Regions from separate parts of the Citricoccus sp. genome, predicted to be linked through region 2. Evidence: predicted binding sites of a transcription regulator. Region 2 holds the regulator's gene; the other holds the start of a gene.
What was found. The regulator LexA, encoded in region 2, represses DNA repair genes until DNA is damaged. The targets are predictions, from matches to a motif close to TCGAACANNTGTTCGA.
Positions count from the first base shown of each region.

Region 1: PLJ28_RS05805 (HNH endonuclease signature motif containing protein) is a predicted target of LexA. The motif match lies at 3,287-3,302, and genes of this name have one in related genera.

Region 1 covers NZ_DAOMPX010000011.1:62,292-69,918, forward strand. The annotation lists gene PLJ28_RS05795 (DNA polymerase III subunit alpha) at 1-2,388, shown strand, start outside; gene PLJ28_RS05800 (dihydrofolate reductase family protein) at 2,400-3,062, opposite strand; gene PLJ28_RS05805 (HNH endonuclease signature motif containing protein) at 3,414-5,606, shown strand; gene thrS (threonine--tRNA ligase) at 5,912-7,627, shown strand, end outside.
Region 2 covers NZ_DAOMPX010000012.1:57,493-65,119, forward strand. The annotation lists gene PLJ28_RS06110 (ATP-dependent DNA helicase) at 1-1,726, shown strand, start outside; gene PLJ28_RS06115 (hypothetical protein) at 1,730-2,644, opposite strand; gene lexA (transcriptional repressor LexA) at 2,671-3,408, opposite strand; gene PLJ28_RS06125 (LysM peptidoglycan-binding domain-containing protein) at 3,643-4,002, shown strand; gene PLJ28_RS06130 (histidinol-phosphate transaminase) at 4,141-5,280, shown strand; gene hisB (imidazoleglycerol-phosphate dehydratase HisB) at 5,336-5,953, shown strand; gene hisH (imidazole glycerol phosphate synthase subunit HisH) at 5,953-6,606, shown strand; gene PLJ28_RS06145 (CG2302 family histidine operon protein) at 6,606-6,764, shown strand; gene priA (bifunctional 1-(5-phosphoribosyl)-5-((5-phosphoribosylamino)methylideneamino)imidazole-4-carboxamide isomerase/phosphoribosylanthranilate isomerase PriA) at 6,801-7,586, shown strand; gene PLJ28_RS06155 (SseB family protein) at 7,583-7,627, shown strand, end outside.

The DNA of each region.
Region 1 (7,627 bases), on a different contig from region 2:
ATGAGCATGCAGAACGGCTACCGGGCCCGCGGGGCGGTCCGGGACGCCGGCATGGCGCTCGGGATGGACGCCGAACAGGTGGACACGATCGCCAAGCAACTGTGGCGGTTCTCCGCCTCGAGCTTCCGCGAGGCGATGGGCCGGATGCCCGAGCTGCGCGGGTTCGCCGAGCAGGTCGAGTCCGGGCGGGCCGCGGGACAGCAGCAACTGGACCTGCTGGTGGACCTCACCGAGCGGTTGGACCGGTTGCCGCGGCACATCGCCATGCACCCGTGCGGGGTGATCCTGGGGGACCGGACACTGCTGGACCGGACCCCGGTGCAGCCCTCGGGCATCGAGCTGCCCATGAGCCAGTTCGACAAGCACGACATGGACCCCATGGGCATGCTCAAGCTGGATGTGCTCGGGGTGCGCATGCAGTCCACGATCGCCTACACGCTGGAGGAGATCGAGCGGACCACGGGGGAGCGGGTCGACCTGGAACGGGTGCCGCTGGACGACGAGGCCACGTTCGGGATGATCCGCACCACCCACACCCTGGGGATCTTCCAGATCGAGTCACCGGGCCAGCGGGAGCTGATCGGGAAGCTGGCCCCGGTCGAGTTCAACGACCTGATCATCGACATCTCCCTGTTCCGCCCCGGTCCCATGCAGTCGGACATGGTGCGCCCGTTCCTCGAGCAGCGCCACGGCTTCGCGGCGGCGAGGTACCCGCACCCGGACCTGGAACCGGTGCTATCCGAGACCCACGGGGTGACCGTCTTCCACGAGCAGGTGCTGCGGACCCTGGACACCATGACCGGCTGCGGACTGGCGAAGGCCGACGAGTTCCGCCGACAGATCGGTGGACCGCAGGAGGAGGTCGTGGAGGCCTACTTCCGGGCCGCGGCGCTGGAGAAGGGCTATCCCCTGGACGTCATCGACGAGGTCTGGGGCACCCTGCACGCCTTCGGCTCCTTCGGGTTCTGCAAGGCCCACGGGGCGGCCTTCGCCGTGCCCACCTACCACTCGGCCTGGCTCAAGACCCACCACCCCGAGGCGTTCCTGGCCGGGATCTTCGAGCACGACCCGGGCATGTACCCGCGCCGGCTGATGATCGCCGAGGCCCGCCGCATGGGCATCCCCGTGCTCCCGGTGGACATCAACGCCTCCACGGAGAGGTTCCGGATGGAGTGGGTGCCGGCCCACCCGGAACTGCCCGGTGGTCCTGCACGTCCCGGGCATTCCCGGCATCCCGACGGCAGCCGGTGGGGCATCCGCCTGGCGCTCACCTCAATGTCCGGGCTGAGCGAGCGCGAGGTCCGGCGGATCGTGGCCGGACAGCCGTACGCCTCGCTGGCCGACGTGCGCGACCGCGCCCGGCCCACCCGGCGCAACCTCGAGCGACTGGCCCAGCTGGGGGCGCTGGACTGCCTGCTGCCCCCCGGCGGGGCCTCGCGCACCGACCTGGTACACCACCTGGAGCTGCAGCACGCCGGGGGATCGGCGGGCATGCTCGGCGAGGCCCCCACCGGGCGGAAGCGGACGGCGGGACCCCGCCAGGTGGACGGGCAATTGTCCCTGGACCTGCCGGACACCGAGACGGAGGCGATCGTGCCGATGTTCCCCGCCCCGAGCCGCGACCAGATGGTGCGCACCGAACTCGACCTGACCGCCATGGACACCACCGCGCACCTGATGGACTCGCACCGGCCCTACCTGGACGCCCTCGGGGTCACGGCGGCGGAGGACCTGCTGAGCCTGCGCTCGCAGTCCCGCGTGCTGGTGGCCGGGGTGCGCGTGGCCACCCAGACCCCGCCGATGCGCAGCGGCAAGCGCGTGGTCTTCATCTCCGTGGACGACGGGACCGGCTGCGTGGACGCCTCGTTCTTCACGGAGGCCCAGCACGAGACCGGGGAGATGCTGTTCTCGGCCCGGTTGCTGCTGATCGAGGGCACCACCCGGCGGACCGGGCCCAAGGCGATCAGCCTGCAGGCCATCCGCGCCTGGGACCTGCACCGGCCCGAGGCGCTGCCGGACCCGGACTACCTGGACAGCACGCGCGAGCAATGGCGGGCCTGGCTGCGCCGGGACCGGTCCGCCGCCCGGTCCGGTGGCGCCCGGGAACCGGTCCCCTGGGGTCCCGGGGCCCGGCGCCGGCTCGTCGCGGCCGGTGCCGGGTCCGCTCCGGACGCCGGTGCGCCCCGGGACATCCCCCACCACGACACCGGCGACTGGCCGGTCAGGGTGCGCGGCGCCGTCGGGCTCCCGCCGGAGAGCTCGGCGACCGGCGGTGACCGCCGGGGGAGGGGCATCCAGGGCGCCGGGGTGCGCGAGCTGGACATCCACCGGCCCGTGCCGGTCCCGCACCCGGAGACCTGGGAGCTGCTGCCGACGCCGGAGGAGTGAACCGTCCTCCGTCAGCGCCAGAAGAAGTAGTGTTCCACGCCGCTGGGGCTCGGGACGCTCTCGTGGTGGAACCGGTCCTCCAGCTCCACGGGGCTGGACCACAGGCGCAGTCCGTCGCCGAACTCGACGGGCGCGACGGCGACGTGCAGGTCGTCGATGAGGCCCGCCTCCAGGAACTGCAGGACGGTGGTGACGCCACCCCCGATCCGGACGTCCTGGCCCCCGGCCGCCTGCAGGGCGACCTTCACTGCCTCTTCAGGGCTCGCATCGAGGAAGTGGAACGTCGTGTCGCTGAGCGAGAACGACGACCGGGGATGGTGGGTCAGGACGAAGACCGGGGTGCGGAACGGCGGATCATCACCCCACCAGCCCCGCCACTCCTCGTCCGGCCAGGGGCCCCGGATCGGGCCGAACTTGTTGCGCCCCATGATCTCCGCGCCGATGTTGTGCGTGAAGTCGCGCACGATGTGGTCGTCCAGGCCGCGGCTGCCGCCCGGATCCGTGCGGTTGGGCCAGCTGTCGGTGGCCCCGGCCCAGCTCATGAGCGGAGCCGGGTCAAGGTCACCGAAAGGGCGCTCCAGGGTCTGGTTGAACCCGGCCGCGATGCCCTCGCGGGAGACCGCGAAGTTCTGCACGCGGACGCGGGGCGGCCGTGGATGGCGTGTGCTGGACATGACGGTGTCCTCCGGAATCGGGGTGGGAAGGGGAGGTGGGGCTCGGTACCGCGGTCTACCGGGCGGTTGCGCCAGTGGCCACCCAGCGTAGGGAAGGCGCTACCGTGCGGCTAGGCGCCGGGTGCGGTGCCTCAGGAGCAGGCCGTCCGTACTCCACACCCGACGCGTCAGCCCCGCTCATCCACACATGACCGACAGGCTCTTACCGCGTCCGCGATGCATAGTCGAATGTATGTACTAGAGGACGCCATACGGGCCGGAGCCAGGCTGCCGCCCGGACAAGGATCATCGGCTGGCCTCGGAGCAGCGACCGTGAAGGGGAGCAACGGCCGTGAAGGATCAGCGGTAACGATGAACGGGAAGGAGGAGACCATGGGCGGGCGGATCCCGGACGAATTGTCGGACTGGAGTCTTCCCGATCTCCTCGATGCAGCCCGGGCCTTGGTGGGCGAGCTGGCCGGCAGAATCGGCGACCCGATGCTCGTGGAGCGCTTACCGCACTTCCCCTCCAACGACCGACTGCATCCGGCCGATGAGTGGGGACTGCATGCGGATGTCGTGGAGGACATCAGCTTCGAGGACGCCATGGCGCAGACTCCGGTCGAGGTCCCGCCGCCCCGGGGAACGTTCCCCGAACTCCACACGTCCGTGGAAGAGCTGGGCCGGGTCGTCGATTCGGCGCGGACCGCGCTGGCCGGTCACACGGACAGGCTGTTCGACGAGCACGCGAGCCGGAAGGAGATCCTCGGCATTCCCGAAGGCAAGTCCGCCTATCGCGATGCCGTGGACTACCTGAGGGAGCACCTGCGCATCTCCCGTCGGCACGCCAGGTCCCGGATCGAGCGATCCCGGTACGTCCTGTCCACCCCGACCCTCGATCGCACTCAGGCAATGCCTCCCCGGTTGCCGATCCTGTCGCGAGCCGCCTCGGAAGCAGACCTGGACCCGGCCGCCGTGGACGTGATCGCATCCACCCTGGCTGGCGCCCGGGCGGAGTCGACGGACGCGAAGGTGGCCCCTGCGGACGTGGACCAGCTGCTCGTCGAGGGGGAACGGTCTCTGGTGAGCTCTGCCCGAGTCCTCGACCCGGACGCACTGGGCACGGTCTGCGCGCACTGGCGGATCCGTTTCGACGCGCTCGTGAACCCGGACGGGGCCGAGCCCACCGAGAGCCGGCGGCGGGCTGAGCAGGGGCTGTTCTACCGGGGCCGGCGGACGGGTTTGCATCGCTGGTCCTTAGTGGCCACCGATGGCCAGCACGAAGTCCTCAAGACCCTCGTCTCAGCCGCCTCGAACACCCGAGCGCAGAGTTCCGCGCCGTCCAACCCCGCCGGTGCCGCTTCCACCCCGACTGACTCCATACCAACCGCCGCTTCCACTCCCGCCGGCGACTCCATTCCAACGGCGGAGTCCGCGAGTCCGGCTCGGCAGGCCTGCACCACGGGACCCACGAACACCTCTCGTGCAGGCAAAAGTTCCAGTGCGAACAGCGGTGTCGATACGGTCGTCGACGTCGACATCGAGGCCGACCTGGAGGCAACGCTCGATGGTGACCGTGTAACCGGCGGCGTCCGTGATCCTGATGGCATGGACGGGGCCGACGTGTTCTCGGACCCCGGCATCCTGTGGGCGCAGCAGCTACGGGCGGCAAGGGAGCTCGAGGCCCAGGCAGAGACAGAGCGCGCCGCACGGTACGCCGCCGCGGCGGCCGGCGAGCCCGCGGGTTGGAACACTCCGGTCAGTGACCCCGATGACCTGGACGAACGGACCCGGAGCCAACAAGAACTGGACGGAATGATCAGCGCACTGACGGGTGCCCTCGCCCTCACCGCCGGAACCGACGCTCCCGACGGTGGTGGGGGAGCCCGGCCACAAGTACTCGTGACGATCGACTACCAGACGTTGTTGGACCACACCTTCCGGCCGCCGTCGGAGCTCCCGGCTCGACGATCATCGAGCGGGTCCGCTCCAGAGGCCTGCCCGGAGCCCTGCTGCGACTCCAGTCTGGAAGCGGAGCCCCGGAGTGGCATGAGTCCGGAAAGCGCCAATGCCTCGTTCAGGGACGATGGATCGGGAGAGCGTGGGAGCCGGTTCAGTTCGGCGGCCTACGTCGGCGAGATCAGCCCCACCACCATTCGCGCTTGGGCGTGTGACGCTGAACTGATCCCCGTCGTCCTGGGAGGTGAGGGTGAGGTCCTCGACCTGGGCCGGTCCCGGAGACTGTTCACCAGGAAGCTGCGCCGTGCGATCACGGCCCGGGACGGTGGCTGTACCGCGCCGGGCTGCACCATTCCGGCGCCGTGGTGCGAGGCCCACCACGTCGAGCACTGGGAACACGGCGGGCCAACCTCCGTGGACAACGGTGTGCTGTTGTGCTCGCACCATCATCACGCGGTGCACGCGGGAGCATGGACGATCTCGATGCGCCATGGCGTTCCCTGGTTAATTCCCGCCGCATACCGGGATCCTTCCCAGCGCCCCCGCCGCAACACCTACTGGCGCCCCGAGGCGGCTGCCGAGGATCTGCTCGGGATCCGAACCTGACGTCGAGGCCTGGCATGCTGGACGGCACTCCGCCACCAGGAGATCCATGATGCGTCTGGACTGGCCGAGGACAACTGTTGAGGGGACCACTCCCGGAGGGGGACTCCGAGGTGATTGCCCCGGGTGGCCCGGATGGGGATGAGGCGAGAACAGGGGATCAGGCGCTCGCGGACGATCAGGCGGGTGCCGCGGACTGGCCGCCCGACCTGCGGCCCTGCCCTAGAATGGCCCGTGGCTGGCGGTGGCCCCCGTATGCCACCAGCTGTGAAGCCCCAACCAAGGAGGAATGGCCCGTGTCCGAGGCGCTGCAGAGCGAGCAGATAACCATCACCGTCAACGCCGAACAGCGGGAGGTGGCCCTGGGATCCACCGGCACGGAGCTGTTCGCCGACGAGAAGACCACCGTCGTGATGCGGGTGAACGGTGAGCTGCAGGACCTGAGCCGCCAGATCCCGGCCGGGGCCGACGTCGTCGGCGTCGACATCTCCGAACAGGACGGCCTGAACGTCCTGCGCCACTCCGCCGCCCACGTGATGGCCCAGGCCGTGCAGCAGCTGCGTCCGGGCGCCAAGCTGGGCATCGGGCCGTACATCACGGACGGCTTCTACTTCGACTTCGACGTCGAGGACCCGTTCACCCCCGAGGACCTCAAGGCCATCGAGAAGCTGATGCAGAAGATCATCAACTCGAACCAGTCCTTCGCCCGCCGCGTCGTGAACGAGGACGAGGCCCGCGAGGCCATGGCCGCGGAACCCTACAAGCTGGAACTGCTCGGCAAGCAGGACCAAGCGGACGCCGTCGGCGAGGGGGCCAACATCGAGGTCGGCGCCGGCGAGATCACCATCTACGACAACGTGGACCGCAAGTCCGGCGAGACCGTGTGGTGCGACCTCTGCCGTGGCCCGCACCTGCCCAACACCAAGCTGATCTCCAATGCCTTCGCCCTGACCCGTTCTGCCGCGGCCTACTGGCTCGGCAACGAGAAGAACAAGCAGCTGCAGCGGATCTACGGCACCGCCTGGCCCACCAAGGACGACCTCAAGGCCTACCAGGAGCGCCTCGCGGAGGCCGAGCGGCGTGACCACCGCAAGCTGGGCGCCGAGATGGACCTGTTCTCGTTCCCGGACGAGCTCGGCTCCGGTCTGCCCGTCTTCCACCCCCGCGGCGGCATCATCCGCAAGGAGATGGAGGACTACTCCCGCCGCCGGCACACGGAGGCCGGTTACGAGTTCGTCTACACCCCGCACATCACCAAGCAGCACCTCTACGAGGTCTCCGGGCACCTGGACTGGTACGCGGACGGCATGTTCCCGCCCATGCACATCGACGAGCAGCGTGACCCGGTCACCGGCGAGATCAGCAAGCAGGGGCAGAACTACTACCTCAAGCCGATGAACTGCCCGATGCACAACCTGATCTTCGCCTCGCGCGGCCGGTCCTACCGTGAGCTGCCCCTGCGGATGTTCGAGTTCGGCGCGGTCTACCGGTACGAGAAGTCCGGAGTGGTGCACGGCCTGACCCGCGTGCGCGGCATGACCCAGGACGACGCCCACATCTACTGCACCCGGGAGCAGATGAAGGAGGAGCTGGCCACCACGCTCACCTTCGTGCTGGACCTGCTCAAGGACTACGGCCTGAACGACTTCTACCTGGAACTGTCCACCAAGGACCCGGAGAAGTTCGTCGGTGACGACGAGGCGTGGGAGGAGGCCACCCGCACCCTCGAGGAGGTCGCCACCGCCTCCGGGCTGGACCTCGTTCCGGATCCGGGTGGCGCCGCCTTCTACGGCCCGAAGATCTCGGTCCAGGCCAAGGACGCGATCGGGCGCACCTGGCAGATGTCCACGATCCAGCTCGACTTCAACCTGCCCGAGCGTTTCGACCTCGAGTACCAGGCCGCCGACGGCACCCGCCAGCGCCCGGTGATGATCCACCGCGCGCTGTTCGGCTCCATCGAGCGCTTCCTCGGCGTGCTCACCGAGCACTACGCCGGTGCCTTCCCGGCGTGGCTGGCCCCGGAG
Region 2 (7,627 bases):
GACCGTGGCACTCGTCAAGGGCCGCTCCAACTACCTGTGCCGGCACAAGATCGACGGGGGCTTCCCCGAGGAGGACGGGCAGGCCCTGTTCGGCCTGGCCGACGACGGTGAGGCGATGGTCACCGGTGACGCGGGACCGACCAGCCCGCTGGGCCGGGAGGTCAAGCGGCTGCGCGACTGGGCCGAGGAGACCGAGTCCGGGGACCGGGACGACCTCGAGCCCGGGGTGAGTGACCGGGCCTGGCGCCAGGTCTCGGTCTCGGCGGTCGACTGCATCGGCGCCCAGCGCTGCCCGATGGCCGAGGAGTGCTTCTCGGAACGGGCGCGGGCCGATGCGGCCGAGGCCGACGTGGTGGTGACCAACCACGCGTTGCTGGCCATCAGTGCCTTCGAGGGCCTGGCCGTCCTGCCGGAGTTCGACGCGGTGATCGTGGACGAGGCCCACGAGCTGCAGGACCGGGTCACGGGGGCGGTGACCGGACAACTGTCCGGAGCCATCGTCCAGGCGGCCGGTTCCGCGGCACGCAAGCACACGGCGATCGCGGTCGAGGACCTGATGCAGGCCGGCGTCGGGCTGGACGCGGCGTTCGCCGCCACTCCCACGGGACTCATCCCGCGCGGGCCGGACGAGGTCCAGCAGAACGCCCTGCGGGCGGTCCGGGACGCGGCGCGGCAGGGGCTCAGCGACTCCAAGGGGCCCGGTGGGGCAGGCGGTTCCGCCGAGGCGGCCGACGGTGGCCGGCAGATGGCACGCTCACGGCTCCAGGAGGTCCTCGAGGTGGCCGAGAGGATGCTCGACGCCGTCCCGGACGCGGACTACCCCGAGGTGCTGTGGGCCTCCCGTCCGGGCCGCTTCGAGCCGGGGACCGGATGGGTCCCGGGTGACGAGACCGCCGCGCCGGTGGTGTGCGTCGCCCCGTTGTCGGTGGCCGGCCGGCTCCGGGAGGGGTTGTTCGGCCAGGCGACCACGGTACTGACCTCCGCGACCTTGACGGTGGGGGAGTCCTTCGACCCCGTGGCGGGCTCGCTCGGCCTGCTCGGGCCGGGCGCTCCGCGATGGACCGGGGTGGACGTGGGCAGCCCCTTCGACTACCCGCGCCAGGGCGTGCTCTACGTGGCCCGGCACCTGCCCCGGCCCGGCCGGACCTCCTCCCCGGACGCCTACGACGAGCTCGAGTCCCTGCTGCGCGCCTCCGGGGGAGGGGCACTGTGCCTGTTCTCCTCGAGGCGCGCGGCCGAGGACGCCGCCGCGGAGATGCGCAGCAGGCTGGGGGCGGCGCCCCAGATCCTCTGCCAGGGCGACGCCACCCTCTCGGCCCTCGTCCGCCAGTTCGCCTCCGAACCGGACACCTGCCTGTTCGGGACCATGAGCCTGTGGCAGGGCGTGGACGTGCCCGGATCGGCCTGCCGTCTGGTGGTGATCGACCGCATCCCGTTCCCCCGTCCGGACGACCCGCTGGGGACCGCACGCACCCGGGAGGTCAGCCGTCACGGCGGCAACGGGTTCATGGCCGTCTCGGCCGCCCACGCCGCCGTGAGGCTGGCCCAGGGCGCCGGCCGGCTGATCAGGACCACCACGGACCGTGGCGTCGTGGCGGTGCTGGACCCCCGGCTGGCCACCGAACGCTACGGAGGGTTCTTGCGGTCCACCCTGCCGGACTTCTGGCCGACCACCGACCCGGCTGTGGTGCGGGGCGTGCTGGAACGCCTGCGCGACCCGGCCTAGGGATCACGAGCGGTCGACGGCCGAGAGCAGCTCCAGCACCTCGACCGTTCGGATGCCCCGCCAGTCCAGGCCCTGGCCCGGGCACCACGCGGCCCAGTCGACGTGCCAGCCCCCATCGGACTGCTGGCCCATGACGACCCGGTCGACGTCTGCCCGGAGCTGCCTGTCGGTGAAGAGCAGGCGCGCGGGGGTCGCGGCCCCCGGCTCGATCACCGGGGCCGACCACGGGTCGGCGGCCAGGTCCCAGGGGTGCAGTCGTTCGCCCTCGGCCCCGCCTTCCACCGGCAGCGCACCGTCGCGGTCCAGGCGGGAGCGCCATGTCTCGATCGCCGCGGTCTCGGCAGGACCCTCGGTGCGGGGACCCCGGTCCGCGGCCAGGAAGCGCAGGGCGTACTTGACGGCGTAGGCCGACAGCCCACCCTCCCGCAGCTGGGAGCGGCACCACTCCGTGGCCGCCTCGGCCCACCCGCCGACGAAGCCGGTCCGGAGGGCGGCGGCCGCGAAGCCGAAGGTGAGGTGTGATCCTCCGGGCCACAGCTGTACCCAGGGCGCGTGCGGCCAGGCCAGGGAGGGCTCGGTGACGAAGGGCAGCGAACCGTCGAGCCCGGACGCCGAGGCAGCCCACTCGAGCGCGCTGCGGAACCAGGGATGGTCGGCCAGGTCCCACCCGGCCAGCAGGTCGAGGGCGGTGAGGGTGGCGAGGGGCTCGCTCACCGGGGAGCGGACATCGGGCTCCAGGCCGTGACCGAATCCGCCGTCGGGGTTGCGATACGCGCCCAGCGCCGCCAGGACGCCCTCGGGACCGCCCCCGTGCAACAGCAGGTCCAGGCGACGACGCTCCAGGAGCCGTCCCCGGGTGTAGACGAAGCGCTCGGCGTCCGCCACCCGGACGCCTCTCGGGAAGGGACGGTGGTTCATCGCCGCGCTCCGCATCAGTGTCCCGGTCAGAGGGCCCGCAGGACCGTGACCACCTTGCCCATGACCGTCGCCTCGTCTCCGAGGATCGGCTCATAGGCCGAATTCTGCGGCAGCAGCCACGTGTGCCCGTCGCGCTGCCGGAACGTCTTGACGGTGGCCTCATCATCCAGCAGGGCCGCCACGATGTCACCGTTCTGGGCCGAGTTCTGCTGGCGGACCACCACCCAGTCCCCGTCGCAGATCGCGGCATCGACCATCGAGTCACCGGAGACCTTGAGCATGAACAGCTCTCCCTCGCCGGTGAGCTGGCGGGGGAGCGTCATGACGTCCTCGACCTGCTGGTCGGCCAGGATCGGCCCGCCGGCGGCGATGCGACCGACGAGCGGGACCGGGACGGAGGTGCCCTCCACCGCACCGGTGTGCAGGGCCGTGACCGGAGCCGGGCGGTCGGCGGTGTCCGGGGCGCCGGCCGCGGCCGTCGACACGGGCTGTCCGTCCTCGTCCAGCAGGACCTCCATGGCGCGGGGCCGTCCCGGATCCTTGCGGATGTACCCCCACTTCTCCAGTTGACCCAGCTGATGGGTCACCGAGGACAGCGAGGCCAGTCCGGCGGCGTCACCGATCTCCCGCATCGACGGCGGGTACCCGTGCTGCGCGATGGCCGAGCGGATCGACCCCAGGATGACCCGCTGGCGCGCGGTCAGCGTCCGGGCGGCAGGGGCGGGCTGGGAGTCCGGTTCGGGTCGGGGAGTCCGGGAGGCCATTCGAAGATCCGTTCTTAGCGTGTCCGTGGTGCCGGTTGAGATGTCTCATGGTCGGCCCGCGGGGAGTTGACGGGCCATCACGTGCCTCAGAGGCTACCGGAGGGGCAGGGCGGATTCAAAGATATGTTCGAATAATGTTTGGCGTGTTTCGAACAGACGTGCTAGACAAGAGGGCGAACGGATAGAACACACGTTCGAACAGCCCGGTCGCCCCGGGCGGAGAGGTTGAAGAGCATGAGCACTGCAGCATCGGTCGTGACCCGCACCGCCGGCTCGGCCGGATTCCACCTGAACCGTCGTGGCCGTTTCCTCTTCGTCGGACTCCCGATCCTCGTCGTGGCCGCGCTGGCGGCCGCGGCCGCCGTGTTCCTGGGCGCCCATGCCGTGGCCCCGGCCGCAGCATCGCCGGAGCGCCCCGTGGTCGCCCCGGTCGAGTCCGTCACCGTGGACTACGGTGACACCCTGTGGTCCGTGGCCGGCCAGGTGGCCCCGGACGCTCCGCGCAATCAGACCATCCTGCGGATCGGCGAGCTCAATGACCTGACCGGTTCCGAGCTGCAGCCGGGGCAGGTCCTCTTCGTCCCCCGGGGCTGACGCGGGCACCACCGGAACGTCCGCGGCCTCGGCCGGCCCGTCGCCCGGTTCGAGCCGCGTCAGAGGGGGGACCGTGGCGTGCCATGCACGGACGTCACCGGGGCTCGGGGGACTGACTGAGCGCCTAGGCTGTCTCGGGTGAGTGATGAGGATGCGATCTCGAATCCGGAGGCCCTGGCCGCCCTGCCGTTGCGTGAGAACCTGCGGGGCCTGAGCCCCTACGGTGCGCCCCAGCTGGACGTGGCGGTGGCGCTGAACACGAATGAGAACACCCATCCGGTCCCGGACGAGGTGGTCGCCGCCATCGCGGAGTCGGTGGCCGCTGCCGCCGTGACGCTCAACCGCTACCCGGACCGTGAGTTCACCGAACTGCGCAAGCGCCTGGCGGAGTACCTGGGGCACGGGTTGTCCGCGGCGAACCTGTGGGCCGCGAACGGTTCCAACGAGATCCTGCAGCAACTGCTGCAGGCCTTCGGTGGGCCCGGGCGCACCGTGATGAGCTTCCCGCCCACCTACTCGATGTACCCGCTGCTGGCCGCCGGCACGGACACCCGGTACGTGGCCGGTGTCCGCGGGGAGGACTTCTCCCTGACGGCCGCCTCCGCGGCGGCCCAGGTCGCCGAGCACCGGCCGGACGTGGTCCTGTTGTGCTCCCCGAACAACCCGACCGGCACCGCCCTGGGGCTGGACGTGGTGCAGGCCGTCTATGACGCCACCGAGGCCTACGGGGGCATGGTGGTCGTGGACGAGGCCTATGCCGAGTTCGCCCTCGCCGGCACGCGCTCCGCGCTCACCCTGTTGCCGGGCCGGCCGCGCCTGGTGGTCTCCCGGACCATGTCGAAGGCCTTCGCGCTGGCCGGCGCCCGCCTGGGCTATCTCGCCGCCGCACCGGAGGTCACCGACGCCCTGCGCCTGGTGCGCCTGCCCTACCACCTCTCCGCGGTCTCCCAGGCCACGGCCAACGCCGCCCTGCAGCACTACGACGTCCTGCTCGAGAACGTCGAGGACATCAAGGCCCAGCGCGACCGGATCGTGGAGGGGCTGCGCGATCTCGGTCTGGCCCCGGCCGTCTCGGACTCCAACTTCGTGTTCTTCGGCGGACTGGCCGATTCCCACGCGGTGTGGCAGGGCCTGCTCGAGCACGGGGTCCTGGTGCGCGACGTCGGGATCCCGCACCACCTGCGTGTCACCGCCGGGACCGAGGCGGAGACCACGGCGTTCCTCACCGCCCTGCGGGAGGTCCTGGCCGAGGCACCCGCCACGACGTCCGGCCAGTGACCGGCCCGGTAGACTGGACCACCGGATCCCCCCAACAGCAAGGAGCTGACAGAGCATGGGCGCAGAGCTGATCTCCGGCCGGAAGGCGCGGATGCAGCGCACCACCAGCGAGTCCGACGTCTACGTCGAGATGGACCTGGACGGAACCGGCACCTCCGAGATCTCCACCTCGGTGCCGTTCTACGACCACATGCTCACGGCACTGTCCAGGCACTCGCAGATCGACCTGACGGTCCGCGCTACCGGGGACACCCACATCGACGTCCACCACACCGTCGAGGACGTGGCCATCACCCTCGGCGAGGTGCTCAGGACGGCGCTGGGGGACAAGAGGGGCATCCGCCGCTTCGGCGAGGCCTCGGTGCCGCTGGACGAGGCCCTGGCGCGCGCCGTCGTCGACGTCTCCGGCCGACCGTACCTGGTGCACGAGGGCGAGCCCGAGGGCCAGCAGTACCACCTGATCGGCGGACACTTCACCGGGTCCATGACCCGGCACGTGTTCGAGTCGATCACCTACCACGCCTCCATCTGCCTGCACATGGACCTGGTCCGCGGCCGGGACCCGCACCACATCGTCGAGGCCCAGTTCAAGGCCTTCGCCCGCGCCCTGCGGGCCGCGGTCGAGGACGACCCCCGGGTCACCGGGGTGCCCTCCACCAAGGGTGCGCTCTGATGGCCGGTGTCACCGGCGCCGCCCGTCCCACCGTCGCCGTCCTGGACTACGGGTCCGGCAACACCCACTCCGCCGTGCGCGCCCTCCAGCGCGCCGGGGCGGATGCACGACTGACCGCGGACGCGGACGAGGTGATGAACGCCGACGGGCTCGTGGTCCCCGGAGTGGGCGCCTTCCAGTCCGTCATGGCCGCCCTCAAGGACCTCGGCGCGACCCGGTGGATCGGCCGGCGGGTGGCCGGGGGCCGGCCCGTGCTCGGCATCTGCGTGGGTCACCAGATCCTCTTCGACGCCGGCGTGGAGCACGGCGTGCGCACCGAGGGCATGGGCGAGTGGCCCGGCGTGGTCGAGGCCCTGCCGGCGCCGATCGTGCCCCACATGGGCTGGAACACCGTGCGCCCGGCCGAGGGCTCCGCGCTCTTCCGGGGCATCGAGGACGAGCGCTTCTACTTCGTGCACTCCTACGGCGTCCTGAAGTGGGAGTTCGACCAGGCCCACGAGAAGATCGCCCCGCCCAAGGTGACCTGGGCGAACCACGGAGGGGACTTCATCGCCGCCGTGGAGAACGGCCCGCTCGCCGCCACCCAGTTCCACCCCGAGAAGTCCGGTGACGCCGGGATGCAGCTGCTGGCCAACTGGCTCGGAACCCTCTGATGCCCTTCTGGTCCACCCTGCTCATCGCCCTGGGCGGGCTGCTGATCGGTGGCGCCTGGTCGCTGCGCCAGCAGAAGGCGCCCGTATGGCTGCAGGTCGGCTTCCTCGTGTGCGCCGTGCTGGCGATCATCGCCGGTTTCGTCACCGCCTCGTCCTAGACCACCTCGTCCGATCGAACCGAGAGGAACCCCCTCATGAGCCAGACCCCGCAGAGCGCACCGGCGCTGGAACTGCTGCCCGCCGTCGACGTCCAGGACGGCCAGGCCGTGCGCCTCGTCCAGGGCGAGGCCGGCTCCGCCACCTCCTACGGCGACCCGCTCGAGGCCGCCCTGGCCTGGCAGAAGGCCGGCGCCGAGTGGATCCACCTGGTGGACCTGGATGCCGCCTTCGGCCGCGGGGACAACCGGGACGTGATGTCCCGCGTGGTGGACGAGCTCGGCGTGAAGGTCGAGCTCTCGGGTGGCATCCGGGACGACGCCTCGCTGGAGAACGCCCTGGCGATGGGTGCCACGCGCGTGAACCTCGGCACGGCGGCCCTGGAGGACCCGGAGTGGACCGCGCGGGTCATCGAGCGCTTCGGCGACCAGGTCGCGGTCGGCCTGGACGTGCGCGGCACCACCCTGGCCGCGCGCGGCTGGACCAAGGAGGGCGGTGACCTCTGGGAGGTGCTCGACCGCCTCGAGCAGGCCGGTTGCGCCCGCTACGTGGTCACGGACGTCACCAAGGACGGGACGCTGAGGGGCCCGAACACCGAGCTGCTGGCCGAGGTGTGCACCAAGACGCCGAAGCCCGTGGTGGCCTCCGGTGGCATCTCCTCGCTGGAGGACGTGGCCGCGCTGTACGCCATGGTCGGCCGGGGCGTGGAGGGCGCCATCATGGGCAAGGCCCTGTACGCCGGCCGGTTCAGCCTGGAGCAGGCCCTGCTCGTGTCCCGCGGCGTGAGCGTGGAGGACGCCGTGAAGCAGGCCCCCATCCAGTGACCGGCCAGGACCGGGAGCGCCACCTGCCCGGGCACATCGAG